2 regions of the Paenibacillus sp. FSL H7-0714 genome follow, and region 1 is predicted to be linked to the other one. Evidence: riboswitches for the same ligand, from Rfam matches in the RefSeq annotation. Region 1 holds a riboswitch; the other holds the start of a gene.
The links. A riboswitch is a leader RNA that binds a small molecule or an ion and turns the genes downstream of it on or off. The one in region 1 is predicted to bind thiamine pyrophosphate.

Region 1 (8,935 bases):
CTTTACGATCGTCTATAGTAGTGATGCTTCTGTTGGTAATCATTTCAGCCTCTGGAATATTGGGTGTCGTCACTAAGGCTAGCGGGAGGAGATGATTGATTAAGGACTGAACAGCTTCTTGCTGTAGCAGCGTGGAACCCCCTTTAGCAACCATCACAGGATCAACTACAAGATTACGCCAGCTGTATTGCTGTATCTTCTCTGCTACGATACGTATGATGTCACTGTTAAAAAGCATCCCGGTCTTCACAGCATCCGGCTTCAGATCAAGTCCAATGGAATCAAGCTGCTGAATAATAGCTTCCAGTGTCAACGGATAAACGCCTTGAACTCTGAGGGTGTTCTGGGCTGTCACAGCCGTAAGAGCACTCATTCCATATACAGAAAGCTCCTGAAAGGTTTTTAGATCTGCTTGGATGCCAGCGCCACCACCGCTATCCGATCCGGCTATAGTTAAAGCTTTATATATCATCATTGTTCACTCCTTAGGGTTGTTATCTGAGTTGCTTGATTATTGATTTATCTTGGTAAGTTTCAGCTGTGACCAAGCTCAATTGATTTAGAAACTCGATTTGAAAGCTCCCCGGACCTTGTCCAGTCGTTAGTTCAGCGGCGATTTCAGCAGCCACTCCATAGAAGGAGAGGGCTTCGACTGCGGCTTCAAGAGATGCTCCTTCACTTACCGCTAGAAATGCACCGACTACTGCACTTAGCAGACAACCGGTTCCCGTTACTTTCGTTAGAATAGGGTGACCGTTGCTGGCAATGTAGGTGTTATCTCCATTTGTGATGACATCGTCTTTTCCGGTGATGATAACTACACAGCCTAACTTCCGCGCGGCAGTCTCAGCCAAGACGACTACGTCGCCATCCCCTTCGCCTGCATCTACCCCTTTAATAGACCAGCTTTCACCAATGACATTGGCAACTTCAGCTACATTGCCACGTAGAGCGGTAATCTGCATCTCATTCACTAGCTTTTGAGTGACCGCTGTTCGATAAGAAGTGGCTCCCGCACCCACTGGATCAAGAACTAAGGGAACGCCGTGCTTATTCGCAGATTGTCCCGCGAGCACCATGGATTGAATGGCGTAGTCATTCAGTGTACCGATATTTAGAACTACGGCAGATGAAAATGCTGCGATATCGACCACTTCCTCGTGAGCATCCGCCATAAAGGGGGAGGCACCGAGCGCCAAAAGACCGTTGGCTGAGAAATTGGCTACGACGATGTTGGTGATATTGTGGACCAGTGGATTGGATTTCCGTACTTTGGATAGATAACTCATGATTATTCCTCCTCAAGTTTTATGAGCGAATAGCTAATGTTTAAAGATTAATAAAAGCATCCTCAGCTTTGATGTCAGTAGACAGTAAATCATTGTCCGATAGCCACTGTCGTACCTTCTCCCAAGACGCGGGCGCTTGATATCCAAAATCTTGATCACCCGCATTCATTAGCGGTAGTAGAATCGCCAGGCTCTTCTCTTCAATTTGCTTATCGAGTGGAGAGGTCTCATCTTCGTGTGCAAGCAGCAAATTTAACGCTTTTTCCGGATTATCCTGCACAAATTGTTGTCCTTTTGTAATTGCATTTAGAAACTTTTTGAAATAGGATTCAGAATTTTGTATTCCTTGATCGCTGGCGACAAGGACTAGCTCATAATAATCGGGGACTCCGTAATCCGTGGGATTGAACGAGTTCACGCGATGACCTTCTTTTTCCAAGATTAATTGTTCGTGGTTAATGAACCCTCCCATAATGGCATCCACTTGCCCCGTCGCAATCGCCGGAATAAGGTCAAAGCCTACGTCTATTAATTTGCTGGCCTTTGGGTCACCCCCATCGTTTTGGATCATCGTACGAATCATGGCTTCATAAAGAGGAATGGAAGAATACCCGATCTGTTTACCTGTGAGGTCTTTTGGACTATGAATGTCACCAGCCTGAGGTACCATTAAATGATTAAGCGGATGTCTCACAATCGCTGCAATCGAACGTACTGGAATGTTCTCACTGCGTGCCATGAGCACCTGAGGTTGATAACTAAACGCTAAATCGATTTGATTCGCTGCTACAAGTTTCAGTGCGTCATTGCTGTCTGTGGGCATTTGGATCTCTACGTCCAGACCTTCCTCTTGGAAATAACCATTCTGCACAGCAGCATATAAAAATGAGTGAACGGCATTGGGATACCAATCGAGCATAATCGTCAGCTTGTGCGTTTGTTTAATTTCGTTATTAGATGAATTAGCAGGAGGACTACTTACATTGGATGCTTTTCCGCAGCTGGTGAAGATTAGGAGTGAACATATGAGAAATACGGGAATAAGCCATTTTCTTTGGGAATTCAAATCATTCATTGCTTAGATCCTCTTTTCTTTAAAAATAATGGTTCGAGCAGAGCTATCATCAGAAACAACACTACACCAAGCGCGGACAACAGAAATACAGCGGCGAACATTTCGGCACTTTGCATATTTCCGGCCATCCTTCGGCTAAAGTAACCGAGTCCTTTGCTGCCGCCGAGCCATTCGCCGATGGTTGCTCCAATCACGCAGTACACAATGGATAGCTTTAGTCCTGAGAAAAAAGAGGGCAGCGCCAGCGGGATTTGGGTTTTAGCAAGCAGTTGCCAGCGGTTTGCGCCAAATGTTAACAATAAGTCTTTGTAGGCTTGACCACTTGTACGAAGTCCGTCATATGTACTCACAACGACTGGAAAAAAAGCAGTTAGAAACACAACAGCCACTTTGCTCCACAGCGTATACCCGAACCACATAATAAAAATGGGGGATAGCGCGATTAACGGGATCGTCTGACTGATAATAAGGAACGGATAGATGGCCTTTTCAAGGGGGCGAAATAAGAACATTCCGGTGCCCAGCAGTGAACCACAGATAACCGAGAGAACAAAACCTACCAATATTTCCTGCAGTGTCGCCAATAAATGCGGTCTGAGTAATTGCCTGTGTTCGATCAATGCGATACCTATTGAAGAAGGTGCAGGTAGGATAAAGGCTGGAATCAAGTGAAGACGAACAGCTGATTCCCAGATCACAAGAATGAACAATAGCAGTAGAATGAAGGGGCCGTAATTGTTTAAATATTTTTTAAAAGGTATGGGCTGCATACAGTCTCCGCTCCAACTCTTCCCGTAACGCTATAAACCGGGGTTCATAGTTCATCTTGTAATGTCTTGGCCTCGGTAAATCAACGACGATCTCCTGTAATTCGCTATGCATGCCTCCAGACAATAAATAAATCCGATCGCTTAGTAACAGCGCTTCCTCTAGATCATGGGTGATGAGCATCACTGTTTGATCCAGCTCATCCCAAAGCTCCAACAGCCAACGGTGTATCTCACGTTTGGTCATAGCGTCGAGCGCTCCAAATGGCTCATCTAGCAGAATAAGACCGGCCCCGCCGCCAGCTACAAGCGTTCGTAGAAATGCGACTCGCTGTTTCATGCCACCCGATAGCTCATGGGGATAAGCCCTCTCTACATCGGCCAAACCGAAGCGTGACAGCATTTCCCGAATGTGAGAGATCGTCTGTTGTTTACTAAACCTTGGTTTAATCTCCCAGGGCAAAAGACAGTTGTCGAGCACGGTTCTCCAAGGCAGCAGCAAATCCTGCTGAGGCATGTATGCGATCTGACCTAAGCGAGAAGAGGATGACGAGTTCGAATGAATTTTTATTTTCCCATGAGTGGGTTCGAGCAAGCCTGCTATAGTTTTGAAAAGCGTACTTTTCCCGCTTCCGCTAGCCCCAATGACAGAGACAAATTCTCCTTGCCTGATATCCATTGATAGATCTGCGAATACAGGGGGTTGTTCTGATTCCGGAAAGGAGTAGGTTAAGCCTTGAATGGATAGGATTGTCGTGATGATCGAACCTCCTAAAAAGTTTTGTGAGCGTTGGCTTCTTGGAAAGCATCGTACAAAACTTGCTTCGGAAGCCTACGCTTAAGTTTTGTGATTGATTGTAAACAAATAAAGACCCATTCATTTCCGGTGGGAAATAAATGGGTCAAAAAGTTCATTCAGCATAGGAACACTAAAAATGCATGGGATGAAAATTCTGCTCCACTTCCCTCCGCTGGTATGATCCAGATCAGGTTCCAAGGGTCCGGAGCTTGAAGCTCCGTCTCAGTCGGCCGACTCCCCTAGTGAAATAACAGGTCCATATTTAATTTGTTTATAAATATACCATATCTTTCTGAGATGTAAAGAGAGGATCTTGTGAAGGATTATTTTAAGAATGGGTAATATAAGGGTAGAGATTTACCTAATATTACAATTCCGATGTATATAATCGGAAAAAACCATTGACGGTAAACAGCAGCCAGTGTAGTATACAATTTACCGGATGAATTCCGGGTAAAGAGAGGGGAATTAATAATGAAAAAACTAAGTTTAACTATTCTATTGGCGTTAACCGTGGTGTTTGTAGCGGCCTGCGGCAATAATTCGAATACCGATACTTCTAAAAATTCTTCAGCTGGAACGAATGGTGGAAATACAGCCACTGCGCAAAACAGTCTGGAAGCTGTTAAAGCTAGCGGCAAATTGCGTATAGGAACAGAAGGGACGTATGCACCCTTTACTTATCATGACGCTTCGGGGAAACTGACCGGCTTTGACGTAGAAATTGCTGAGGAAGTAGCGAAGCGTCTCGGTGTTGAACCAGAATTTTTTGAGACACAGTGGGACGGTATTTTTGCTGGGATGGATGCCAAGCGGTTTGATGTTATTTTTAACGAAGTATCCATTAATGAAGATCGTAAAGTGAAATATGATTTCTCTGAACCGTATATCGTATCTAAAGCGGTATTGATAGTAAGTGAAAACAATGAGGATATCAAAACATTTGCAGATCTTAAGGGTAAAAAAGCCGGACAATCTCTAACCAGTAACCTGTCCGATATCGCCCGTGAGAACGGTGCTGAAATCGTTGCTACAGACGGGTTCAATCAAGCGATGGACCTATTGACCTCAGGCCGTATTGATGCGACTGTAAATGATGGTTTGTCTTATCTGGACCTGAAAAAGCAAAAGCCTGATGTGAAAATTAAAGTGGTAGATGAGATTCCTGACGGTTCGCAAAGCGCAGCTGTTTTCTTAAAAGGCAACGATGAGTTGGTAAAAGCAGTTAGTGATGCAATTGTTGAAATGAAGAGCGATGGCACATACTTAAAGATTTCTGAGAAATACTTTGGTGCTGACGTTTCAAAATAATACAAGGTTTCAGAAGCTAACTAGCTTGGAACCAAAAAAGGATGTCTAAAAATGGATGACCGCAAAATACAAATTTTCTTAGATTCACTGCTACCCCTGCTAAAAGCTGGGGTGGCTTTTACCATTCCTTTGGCATTGATATCATTTGCACTTGGACTGATCTTAGCGATATTGACTGCACTAGCTCGTCTCTCCCCGTGGGTACTTCCGAAGCTGATCGCTCGCTTTTATGTATGGGTCATTCGTGGAACCCCTTTGTTGGTACAACTGTTTATTATTTTCTATGGTTTGCCGGCAGTTGGAATCGTGCTCGACCCTTTCATAGCCGCGACCATTGGATTTACGCTTAGTGTAGGAGCTTATTCATCAGAAATCATACGTGCTGCTATCCTGTCTATACATAAAGGTCAGTGGGAAGCGGCCTTCTCCGTTGGGATGACTCGTGCCCAGGCACTGCGCCGCGTTATACTGCCACAAGCTGCCCGTGTTTCTGTTCCGCCGTTATCGAATTCCTTTATTAGCTTGGTCAAAGACACTTCACTGGCAGCGACCATTACCTATACGGAGATGTTCAGAACAGCACAGCAGGTTGCTTCCACCTCCTATGAGCCACTGCTGATCTATTGCGAGGCAGGATTGTTCTATTTACTATTCTGCTCAGTGTTATCAGCACTGCAAAATTACTTGGAGAAACGACTGAGTCGTTACTCTGCGAGCTAAAGGGGGAGACAATTATGATTGAAATACTTAATTTGCATAAATCCTTCGGTGAGCTGCAGGTATTAAAGGGCATTGATCTCGAAATGGAACATGGCAAGGTACTGGTCATTATTGGCCCATCGGGTTCAGGCAAAACAACGCTTTTACGCTGCTTTAATCTGCTTGAAGTCCCTGATCAAGGAAGCTTATCGCTCAGTGATATTAAAATTAATTTCACGGATAACAAGAAAATCCCCCAGAAGTCCATTTTGGCATTACGCCAAAAAACAGGGATGGTCTTTCAGTCCTATAATCTTTTTCCGCATATGACTGCACTAGGCAACGTGATGGAGGGGCAGGTGACGGTCCAGAAACGATCCAAGGACGAAGCACGCGAACGTGCCCTTCAGTTGTTAACTAAAGTTGGCTTGGCGGACAAAGCGGATGCTTATCCGCACCAACTGTCTGGTGGCCAGCAGCAACGGGTAGCTATCGCTCGTGCCATGGCAGTAGATCCAGAGGTGCTGTTGTTCGATGAGCCTACCTCTGCGCTTGATCCTGAGTTGGTGGGGGAAGTGCTTAAGGTTATTAAACAGTTAGCGGCAGAGGGAATGACTATGGTGATAGTGACCCATGAGATGAAATTTGCTGCGGATGTGGCTGACCGGATCATTCTGATGGATGGAGGCCATATTCTAGAGCAAGGGACTCCGCAAGAAGTTCTTGAGCATCCGCAGCATCCTCGTGCTCTGCAATTTCTGAACAGAATTAGTGGAGAAGAAGTATAGAAGAAGATCAAGACGCAAAAAAGCAGTTCAGGACTATACCTGGGCTGCTTTTTCTTGTTTACCATTCAATGTTAGTGGTGCGTCGCTTCAAGGTTAGGATTTAATACCGGTCTTCAGGAATTCCAAAGCATTATAGAGCATAATCGCAGCTTCGGCGCGAGTGATTTCACTTTTTGGATTAAACTTCCCATTGGCGTCTAAACTATTAATCTTGTATTTAAGAGAACGTTGAATGCTGCCTTGATAAGAAGGATTCAGCGCAGCATCGTCAGCGATATCTACGGGCACTATATTGATCATCGGCAGATTCCCAATGCCTTCGACCCCTTGCACTAGATAATTGGTGAACTCTTCTTTGGTCATTGTTTTGGTTGGATCAATGTCCTTAGGAAGCTCGACACGATTGTAATACGCATTGATAAAGGCTTCAGCATACCAAGCTTTATCCTTGACTTTCGTGAACAAGCCACTAGCAACAGGAGCTTTGTTGAAATCAATAGCCGCGAGACTAAGCTGGAGTCCACCCGAAATGAACTGGATCCCTTGTGCTGTTGTTACTTTGGAGCTGGGCAAGAATTGGGATTCACTAACCCCTTTGATCAAGCCTTGATTTTTTAAAGAAATAATTTTTTCTTTGCCGTTTATATTATCAATATCCTTAAAGGTATTTCCGGCTGCAAATATTTGGCCACCCAAAGAGAAGGAGAGAATCGTAACGGTTGTAATCGCGGCTAACGTTCTTTTTTTCATATTCATGGTTATTTCACCTCGTTGTATGGATAGGCCTCGTGGCCGCTATCAAATTCTTAAACGCAGAAAAATATGGAAAGGTTGCGGTCAAACCTACATTATTTCACGAAAAAGTAGATTTTGGTAGAAAAATAGGCAGGATTGGGTGAAAGAACTTTGGATAAGAGAGCTAAAATGTTATAATGATGTCAGGCTCTATTCATTCGTGATTATTTTTGATATGATTATATCGTAACGATTACTATTTACGTTTAATATTTTGATGCATAAATGGGTGCGTCTCAGTGGATACGGATGTTAAATCATTCCGGGAAGGTAGGAGATCAAATGGATCAAATTTCAAATATCAGTCAGCTTTTTGCGGCGCAAAAATATAAATTAACGCCCCAGCGTGAGGCCATAGTGAACATATTGCTCGACAATGAGAAAGATCATCTCAGCGTAGAAGAAGTATATATGCTTGTTAAGAACAGTTATCCGCATTTAGGGCTGGCAACGGTATACCGTACACTTGAGCTCTTATGCGAGCTTCACATTGTAGAAAAGATGAACTTCGGAGATGGAGTCGCTCGTTACGATCTGCGCGGGAATGATCATTCTCACATGCATCATCATTTGATATGCAGCGTGTGCGGCAGGTTGGAAGAAATTAAGGATGACTGGCTAGTGGAGCTGGAGAAAAGAGTGGAACGTGAATATGGCTTTAACGTCACGGATCACCGCCTTGATTTCAAGGGTACTTATGACACATGTAAACGAACTGGCTGCAAAAAAGAAAAAGCAAACAAAGCGGTTTCTTAAGCCGCTTTCTACCTAAAAGAAGAAGCTGTCTCAGAAGTAGTAAGTACTACTTAGGGGGCAGCTTCTTTTTCGGAAAGGAATTAGGGAAAAACTCCCTCTAAATAACTGATAATTGGCCGATACGAATGGAAATGGGGAAATCCTCCCTATAAATCTGCGAAAAATCTATATTTCACAACAAATCAGTTGAATTATAGGGAGGATTTCCCTAATTAGTAGTCAAATGCTCAGAAATCTCTGAATTATAGGGAGATATTCCTTAATTTGCACGCAAAGCAGCGCTTCTTGAAAACCGGAGAAGCGCTACATTGCGTTTTAAGTTAAAGAAAATCCTACTTATGGGAAAGCCTATGTCATTTTTCTTAGCTTCGAGTGGGTACGAAGGATTTAATCCACGTTCCGAAGCTCCCAGGGTTACGGCTCTGAACGAGGATTACACCTTCTCCGCGGAATCGGCAGACAAGCGCTTCACCACTGGTTAAACTGTTCAACCAACCCGAGGCTGCTTTTTCTACCTTATAGTCCATATAATCTGGCCAAGCGACGAGATGTCCATTGTCGATAATCATCTCTTCACCAGGTGCTAAGTTAATGGCGTGGATCGCTCCGAAGGAGGACAGGAATACTGTTCCTCTGCCGCTGATTTCTACAATGAA
Region 2 (8,935 bases), 2.5 Mb from region 1:
TATCCCGATAGCAAAGAGGAGTTACGCTGCTTGCGAATGCGCCCTAACCCCCTCATGCTCTTACCCGATATCCGATCCCCCGGACAGTTTCTATAATTTCGGGATTGCCCGGATCAAGTTCTAACTTTTCGCGCAAATATCGTATATGTACCATTAAAGTTTTATCCCCTTCGAGATAGGCTTCTCCCCAGACGGCTTCATAAATCTGCTCCTTCGTCATAATCTGGCCGAGATGACGCAGCAAATAAGAAAAAATCTGAAATTGCTTACCCGTAAGCATGACTTCTTCCTGTGTCTGAGCATTTATTACTCGGTTATCCCCTTCATATACGACTAGGTGTTTAAGCGTGAGCGAATCCTGAACAGATGCCCCATTCCGCCTGAGCAACACTTCAATTCTGGCAGCCAATTCATCCGGATGAAAAGGCTTCGTCAAATAATCATCGGCGAATTCAAGCCCCTGCAGTTTATCATCAATAGAGGTTCGCGCAGAGAGCATCAAGATCGGAATCTTAGGGTACGCCCGCTTCAATCGTTGTCCGACAGTAAAGCCATCCAGGCCCGGAAGCATTACATCCAGAATGGCCAATTGACAAGGCGCCGCTTCCTCCGTCGCTCCCTCCCCGCTCCGCAGCCAACGCACACTATAACCACGCTCACTTAAATCCGCAGACACGACGCTGCCGATTTCATGATCATCTTCAATATATAACAGAGTAACGGTCATGTATTTTAAGTCCTCCCCTGAGAAATTACGTAAAAAGTTGAAGTCATTATAACATGTTTTAACAGGTCACTCAGGGACTTATCTTTTAAAAAAGCCCTCCTAAACCCGTGGGGGATAGGAAGGCTTTCGGAATCGATTTTAAATTGGTTTAGGGAGTCCACACGCCGTGCTCTTTATCACTGCCAACATACTCAATACGCGTTGGAGTAAGTTCAAGAATCACATAATTAGGGTCATCAGGCCCTGTAAACCATGGCTCCAGCTCTTTGTTCCACACCTTTGTGCGCAGCCCTTCATCCTTAGAAACGGTAGCGGTGGCTTCAATCTCCAGCACGTCTTTGCTTCCGCCTGACTCATATCCAAGCAGCAAAAAAGCATTCGGATTATTCGATAATTCCTCCACCTTATGAGTTTTGCGATTCGTAGCTAAATAAATCTTCAAATCCTCATGGAAAATGGCCATGTAACGTACTTTCGGCTTATTTCCTTCTTCGATCGTACCAAAGGAACCAAACTTGTTGTCATCCAATGCTCTAATAATGAGTTGCTCCAGTTGTTTGTTATCCATTACGTAAATCTCTCCCTTCAAGCATGTAAACAAAAGTTTATATATCCAAGCTCACCGTTTGGATTTATCATAACAATGGTGCTTATTATAATGTACCCTTCAGGTTCACATTGAATCCGACCTTACTCCATAAACTACTTTCAATATAAGGGGCTTACTTCGTGAAAAAACTGATCTGGATCGGCTGTCTTTCCTACTTTGTCATTGGCCTTGCTCATGTAGTGCTGGGATCTATTCTTCCCGTTCTGCTACAGCATTATGACCAAAATTATAGTGCCGGCGGGCAATTAATCTTTAGTCAATTTGCTGGTTTTCTGGCTGGTGTGCTTGTCTCTCCCCTACTCAATCGCCGTTTTGGGAAACGAGGAGGCATCATTATCGCCACCGCTCTTCTCCTGACTGCTGAGATTGCGTATGCTTTTCTACCCCCTTGGGAGTGGATGTATGTCATTGCTGTTGCGGCTGGCTTTGGTTTCGGTATGATCGAAGCCGTCATCGGCACCATCATTATCGGAGCTGTGACAGAAGGAACCGCGATTGCGATGAGCCGACTTGAAGTCCTATTTGGGATAGGAGCACTTGTAATGCCTCTTATCGCCAGTCCGCTCATTGCTAACGGAGCATGGAGATTGGCATTCCTAATTGTCGCTGGCTTCTCATTACTTTCCCTCATTCTCTGGGGAAGAGGCCATTTTGGGAATCTGCAGCGCATACTGGACGAGCGAGCACCTCGCAAAGTCTCAGCATCCGCACATTCCTCGCAGTCCAGCACACAGCTTCCGTATAAAGGGAAACAATGGATTCTGCTGGGCATCTTCATCCTTTTCTTCTTTCTTTATGTAGGTACGGAGATGAGTCTGGTCAACTTTATGCCCGCCATCTTTATCGCCAAGCTAGGGATGACAGAATCTGCGGCGGCGCTGACAGTCACTTTCTTTTGGCTAGCTATGTCTACGGGAAGATTGTTTGCTGGAGTGATTGCAGAGAAAATTTCTTACCGTGTATATATTTTAAGTAGCTGTTTACTGACCTTGTTACTGCTGGCTCTTTTTCCGTTCACAGATAATCTATTAGCTGCATTCATCGTAATTATGCTACTTGGGCTATTTATGTCCGGTATTTTCTCCATAGCTCTAGTCTTCTCCAGCAAGATGCTGCCAGGAGCCGAAGAATCAACACCCAGCATAATGATCGCTGCTGGAGGTGTCGGCGGAGCTCTGCTGCCCCTATTTATGGGCTGGTCTATGGACCATCTAAAAGTGGCACAAACTGCTGGGTTACTTGCCGGTTTTGCCGCCTTCTTGTTCTTGCTGAGCATTGCCGCATGGAGGTTCCAATCCAGGCAAGCAGTGCAAAGAAAGAGTTCCAGTATTTAGAATGTTAATATGGTATCAACCTAATCCTTTTAGGGTAATGTCATCTATAAGCATATTCTGAGCACAAGGATGGACGATGAATGGATAAGCTTTCAACTGAGCCTTTATTACATACTGCGCTTATGCAGTTTATTTTTCCCTTTTCAATAAAAAAGGGCGATTCTAAGAAGCTTATCCAACAATTGCAGGATGATGGCTTCACACGTTTTTTTCTGGATAATAAAGAGTTAGAAAATGCCTATTACGGAGAAGGCCACTGTGTTTCCCATGAACGGATGGAGCGCACCTATTTACCGTTTGCTGCACACATTCTTTTTCCACGCAAGAAGGACGTAGACTCTTTCTGCCGCTTTTCCAGAGTCAATAATCTGGACTGTATTCTAGAGATTCCTCAGCAGTCTATATTTTTTAAAATTCTTTCGACGGATATATTCATATGTCCTTTTCAGCTTGGATTTGTGACGATACGTGTCCAGCTTGAGGGGGATTCGATTCCCTTTAGTATTGCACTGGAATTCGCGGACCGCTTCCGGACGCTTGAGAATACCTTCGTACAGGATGACTACACCTATATCCATTGCGGGGAACAGACCTATGAGATGGTAGAGGATTTTGTCTTCCGAAATCTGGTGGATGGACTGGAGCCTTTTCTGGATCACTCGGATATCAATGGGGCTTATTTCGAGACCCTTCCCTTTTTCGTAGATGAAAGAATGCAGGTGCAAGCCTTTTATGGCTTTCAAAGTGAAGGAGATTCTGATGAGATTAGTATAAATATGCGCTATCGCGCCTCTCAGCTTGATGGAATTGATCTGAACGGGAAGCCCTATGCCAGTGCCAGCGATCCAGCGTATATTGCGAACTACTGTCATGAGCATTCCTATAATCGATGGGGCCCAGACTCGTATTATATGATGAATGAGCAGACCTTTTGCTGTCTAACCCGAGCTGAACCAAAGATCGCCGTTAGCCTCGCCAACCAGATGTACGGGCAATATTATTACGGATTTCTACTCAATATTTTCCACAAAATCGTTCTGCTAAAGCTGGCAAATATGCATTCCCGACTACGCATAAACCACGATTATGATGAGATCGATAATTTAATCTACTCGATTAATAAATTCTCGGCAAAGTTCTATTTCTTGGAGCTGATTTCACAGTCGCAAGGACGGGAGATTTTTCTTCAGCTGCGTAAAGTATACGGGAACGACGCTCTGTTCGAGGAAGTAAAAGAAACCTTGACTGACCTTTTTCAGTATCAAGATAAGTTCCAGTCGAAGCGCCGGGATAATCTGCTGATGATCCTCACTGTATTTACGGTGGTAAGTGGGATTTATGGCATGAATCAAGTCATTGACGATCTGGATGGAAAGATTCAATGGAGTAAGATGGTTAGCTATTCCCCCTTTGAGTTTCTTGCTCTTTTCGTGATTATGAGCGGGATAATGATCAGTGTTGTCCTTACGCTAGGTGCTCTGGTTACTGAGCTTAAGCGGCGTCATCGCAAGAAACATAAAGATCTGGATTAATGAAAACGGACGGAGAGATTTGAAAAATTTAGGAGCGTGCTACTAGACATTCCGAGAACAGCCGTCTATAATACACCGTATGCAAGCATAAACGCCTTCAGCGTCCTTATAAAGACGATTAGCGTTTAAGCGAGAAATACCCGTTAACTTCATAGAACCAGGGGTGCTGGAATTGGCCGGCTGAGATTGTATCCCACAAGATACTGACCCTTATACCTGATCTGGATAATGCCAGCGTAGGAATCGCCAATTGGTTTTGGTCCCTGTGACCTTTACTAACCTTGCGCCAAGCCAGCGTCCCGATCACTCGGGGCGCTTTTTTTGTGTAGATCACAAAAGATGTAGAAGAAATGTACATACTACACTTTATGGTTCATGTTGGATGACGGGATCTGGCAACCTTAAAGGAGAGAAGAAGACATGCAAGTCAAAAAAGTACTTATGCTTGGCCTCACCTGTATGCTCATTCTTGCGATTGCCGGATGCGGCAGCAACAATGGGAATACAGCCGGAAACAAAGGAAATGCTGCGGAATCGAATGCAGCGACCGGATCAAATGCTCCAAAAGAGCTTACCAAAGTTAAGGTTGCACTGGATTGGACACCGAATACGAACCACACCGGTCTATACGTAGCCAAGGATCTTGGTTATTACGCGGAAGAAGGTCTGGATGTAGAAATCGTTCAACCTGGCGCAGCGGGTTCTGATACTATGGTTACCTCTGGCGAAGCTGCTTTTGGAATCAGCGCTCAGGAAGGATTGACTCTAGCTCGTCTACAAGGCGTTCCCCTTGTCTCGATTGCAGCCATTATTCAGCATAATACTTCGGGATTCGCCGCTCCAGTGGATCGCAAGATTAAATCACCAAAAGATTTTGAGGGTAAAACTTACGGAGGTTGGGGCTCTCCCGCTGAGGAAGCAGCCATGAAGGCGATCATGGACCCTGTTGGTGGCGATGTGAAAAAGGTGAAGCTAATCAGTATTGGTGAAGCTGACTATTTTACTGCAGTCAAACGTGACATTGATTTCGCTTGGATCTTCTACGCTTGGACCGGTATTGAAGCCGAACTGCGTGGTGAGCCTCTGGATATGCTCTACTTGAAGGATTATGCGCCTCAGCTCGATTATTACACCCCTGTGCTGACCACGAGTGAGAAGCAGATTTCTGAGAATCCAGATTTGGTGAAGGCTTTCCTGAAAGCCACATCGAAGGGTTATCAATATGCGATTGATCATCCAGAAGAGGCTGCCGCTACATTATCCAAGGCTGTGCCTGACCTTGATGCCGAGCTTGTCCTAGCTAGCCAAAAATGGCTTAGCCCGAAATATAAGGACGACGCCCCACGCTGGGGAGAGCAAAAAACCGAGGTCTGGCAGAATTACGGCGACTGGATGTATGATTTGAAGCTGCTGGACAAACCGCTGGATGCAGCTAGTGCATTCACGAATGATTTTTTACCGGCGGAGTAAATAACAATTATAAATGAATTACTTCGTTATCAAAGTTGGCTTTTTGAACTACCTATACAATTTGAGAGGATTGATTATTGTGGCTAATACATTATTAAGCATTCAAGTAATTCCTAAGACTCCAAACAATGAGGACTCCATCCCATACGTAGATAAAGCGATTGAAGTTATTCAAAAATCCGGCGTTAAACATCAGGTGAATCCACTGGAAACTACTATGGAAGGTGAACTGAGCGAGCTCCTGGAGGTTGTACGTCAAATGCAGGAGGCGCTGATCGAAGCAGGTAGTCCAAGCGTGATCTCCCAAATCAAAATCGCTCATAATCCTAACGGAATCAGCATGGATAAATTGACGGAGAAATATCGGCCGTGAGATCGACCTGGAAGCTAATATGGCCGCCCCTTGTGGCGGTCGTCTTCTTTTTAACCGTATGGCAGTTATCTGTTTCTCTATTCCATATCGAATCCTGGATTCTGCCGAGTCCTGCTGATATTGCTCGCGAATCCACCAGTAATGCCTCAGGTCTCTGGGCTCATACGATGGCTACGCTCCGACTCACATTAATCGGTTTTCCTATTGGTACAGGTGTAGGCTTGATCGTCGCTCTACTTTTGCATCTTTTACCTTGGGCTAGACGGGCTTTTTATCCACTCATTATTCTGAGTCAAAATGTTCCCTCTATCGCACTCGGACCACTGCTTATCATCTGGTTTGGCTTCGGTCTTTTGCCCAAAATCGTGCTGATTACACTGGTATGCTTCTTCCCGGTAGCTGTCGCTGCAATGGGCGGCTTGTCTCAAAGTGATCAGGTCATGATGAATTATATGAAAATGGCTGGCGCAAGCAAGTGGCAAATCTTCACCAAGCTGGAGCTTCCGTCTTCTATCCCTGCACTATTTTCCGGTGTGAAAATATCTGCTACTTATGCGGTTATGGGAGCCGTGGTCGCTGAGTGGATTGGCGCGGATAAAGGGATTGGCTATTATATGCTCCTGCAAAAATCGGCTTACCGTACGGATCGGATGTTTGTCGCTATTGTTATTATTGTGCTCCTTAGTCTTGTGCTTTTTGCGATTATCGCCTTGCTCGAAAAATGGTTAGTTCGCTGGAAACCGCGCCGTAACTCATAGAAAGGAAGATGCCTGTATGTCTCAAGTGACGCAAATAGAGCAAAGAACAACTGAAAACATAAGCTCTCCTGAAGCTCATACTGCACCACCTGCTCTTGAAGTAAGCGGCATCTCCAAGTCCTTCACCCATCGTCGCCGCGAGACGAACGTGCTTAACAACGTCTCTCTTAAGGTAGAGCAGCAAGAGTTCGTTTCGATCGTCGGTCCTTCCGGCTGCGGAAAAAGCACCTTATTCCATATGATCGGCGGACTAGTGAAGCCCGATGCAGGAACGATCCGCATGAACGGCAGAGCCGTTACGGGTCAACGTGGTGAAATCAGTTATATGCCGCAGCAGCCTGCGCTTTTTCCTTGGCGAACGATTGAAGATAATGTACTTCTAGCCGGGGAAATTAAAGGCGCTCTGCAGGATGGAGCTCGTGAAGAAGCGCGCCAGTGGCTCGCCAAGGTTGGCTTGAATGGATTCGAACAGGCTTATCCGCATATGCTGTCTGGTGGGATGCAGCAGCGTGCTGCTTTTCTCAGAGCATTGCTGGCTCCGCAAGAGTTGATGCTGCTCGATGAACCTTTCAGCGCATTGGATGCACTAACTCGCAGTGAAATGCAGCGCTGGCTGCTGGAGCTGTGGGAGGAGAATCGCCGCTCCGTGCTATTCATTACCCATAACATCGAAGAAGCGTTGCTGCTCTCGAATCGTATTTATGTATTCTCGGGTCGCCCCGGCTCCATCCTACATACTGTTGATGTGCCATTTCCACGGCCACGCCGCGATGAGATTACGGATTCCCCGGAATTCCTTAAACTCAAACGCCAGCTGTCACAGTGGATGCGAGAAGAACAAGCTAAAAGCGAGAAGTAGCTTTTTGAATAGAGGTCACTCCACTCACTTTAAACGAGAGATTAAACAAAGAACCGCCCGGGCTTCAATTAGCCCAAGCGGTTCTTTTGTTTTAACCAGAATAGCAGTTAAATCTTATTGTGCTTGTACAAACTCAGCAGATTTAATCCCTGCTTGACGGCCGAAAATAATGATTTCAGCTACAGAGTTACCACCGATCCGGTTTTGACCGTGCAATCCACCTGTAACTTCACCAGCCGCATACAGGCCAGGAATAGCAGCGCCGTCTTTATTTAATACTTCTGTGTTCGTATTGATCTTCACACCGCCCATGGTGTAATGAATCCCTGGGGCGATCTTAATAGCGTAGTAAGGACCCGCGGATAAATCGTTGTCCATCCCTGTTGTTCTGCCGAATTCAGCATCGTTCTTGTTCTTTACCGCGCTGTTCCAAGTATCAAGTGTCGCTTTTAGCTTATCGGCTGGAACACCGATTTCTTTCGCCAATGCTTCGATGGTATCCGCTTGGATCACGAAGCCCATTTTGTCATATTGTTCAATTGCTTTCACGCGTGATTTGACGCCGGAATCAAAGACAAGCGTTGCCGCTTTTTCAGGAAGTGCATTGATCGCTTCGGTAACTTTATCACGTGTAGTCAATTCGTTTACGAACCGTGTGCCTTCGCTATTCACGAGGATAGAACCTTCGCCGCGTACAGCTTCCCCGATCAGATAAGATTTTTCTTGTTGAACTGTTGGGTGAACCTGGATTTGATCCATATCAACGGTGGTTCCGCCAAGTGCCTCAATCATCTTGATGCCGTCGCCGGTACTGCCGATTTGGTTAGTCGTTACGTATCCTTCCAGATCAGGTCTAACTTTTGATATCATATCCATGTTGGATCCAAAACCACCTGTTGTTACAACAACTGCCTTCGCTGTAATGGTTTTTTCATCAGCTTGGTTAAAGAGTACTTTGACGCCGTTAGCCTTACCGTCTTTTTGAGTAATTTCTTTAACATCCGCGTTCACAAACAGTGGAATTTCTTTTTCTTGTACGTTTCTAACCAATCCTTTGACAAGGTATTGGCCTACCGCAGAGCCGTCTTCTGGACGGTGGGTGCGTTTTTCGCTCATGCCGCCTGTGATCGTAATATTGTTCAGCTTGATTCCGATCGAATCCAACCAATCGATTGCACTTGCGGAATTGTCAACGAAGAAACGAAGCATCTCTTTATCGTTCGTGTCATGGCCGCCCTTTAGTGTCTCTTCATAAAACTTATCATTGCTATC

Region 2: it holds a riboswitch for thiamine pyrophosphate, as region 1 does, so the genes downstream of both, NST34_RS02060 (ABC transporter substrate-binding protein) here and NST34_RS12975 (ABC transporter ATP-binding protein) in region 1, are expected to answer to the same signal.

What each region holds. Positions count from the first base shown of each region.
Region 1 covers NZ_JBBOPT010000001.1:2,927,277-2,936,211, forward strand. The annotation lists gene thiD (bifunctional hydroxymethylpyrimidine kinase/phosphomethylpyrimidine kinase) at 1-472, opposite strand, end outside; gene thiM (hydroxyethylthiazole kinase) at 495-1,289, opposite strand; gene NST34_RS12965 (ABC transporter substrate-binding protein) at 1,330-2,364, opposite strand; gene NST34_RS12970 (ABC transporter permease) at 2,361-3,134, opposite strand; gene NST34_RS12975 (ABC transporter ATP-binding protein) at 3,115-3,810, opposite strand; TPP riboswitch at 4,078-4,181, opposite strand; gene NST34_RS12980 (amino acid ABC transporter substrate-binding protein) at 4,405-5,241, shown strand; gene NST34_RS12985 (amino acid ABC transporter permease) at 5,293-5,961, shown strand; gene NST34_RS12990 (amino acid ABC transporter ATP-binding protein) at 5,976-6,728, shown strand; gene NST34_RS12995 (S-layer homology domain-containing protein) at 6,822-7,484, opposite strand; gene NST34_RS13000 (Fur family transcriptional regulator) at 7,806-8,279, shown strand; gene NST34_RS13005 (TIGR00266 family protein) at 8,642-8,935, opposite strand, start outside.
Region 2 covers NZ_JBBOPT010000001.1:457,232-466,166, reverse strand. The annotation lists gene NST34_RS02085 (HAMP domain-containing sensor histidine kinase) at 1-56, opposite strand, end outside; gene NST34_RS02080 (response regulator transcription factor) at 53-727, opposite strand; gene NST34_RS02075 (pyridoxamine 5'-phosphate oxidase family protein) at 876-1,295, opposite strand; gene NST34_RS02070 (MFS transporter) at 1,457-2,671, shown strand; gene NST34_RS02065 (hypothetical protein) at 2,752-4,203, shown strand; TPP riboswitch at 4,353-4,463, shown strand; gene NST34_RS02060 (ABC transporter substrate-binding protein) at 4,624-5,673, shown strand; gene NST34_RS02055 (thiamine-binding protein) at 5,753-6,046, shown strand; gene NST34_RS02050 (ABC transporter permease) at 6,043-6,804, shown strand; gene NST34_RS02045 (ABC transporter ATP-binding protein) at 6,821-7,663, shown strand; gene NST34_RS02040 (flavocytochrome c) at 7,778-8,935, opposite strand, start outside.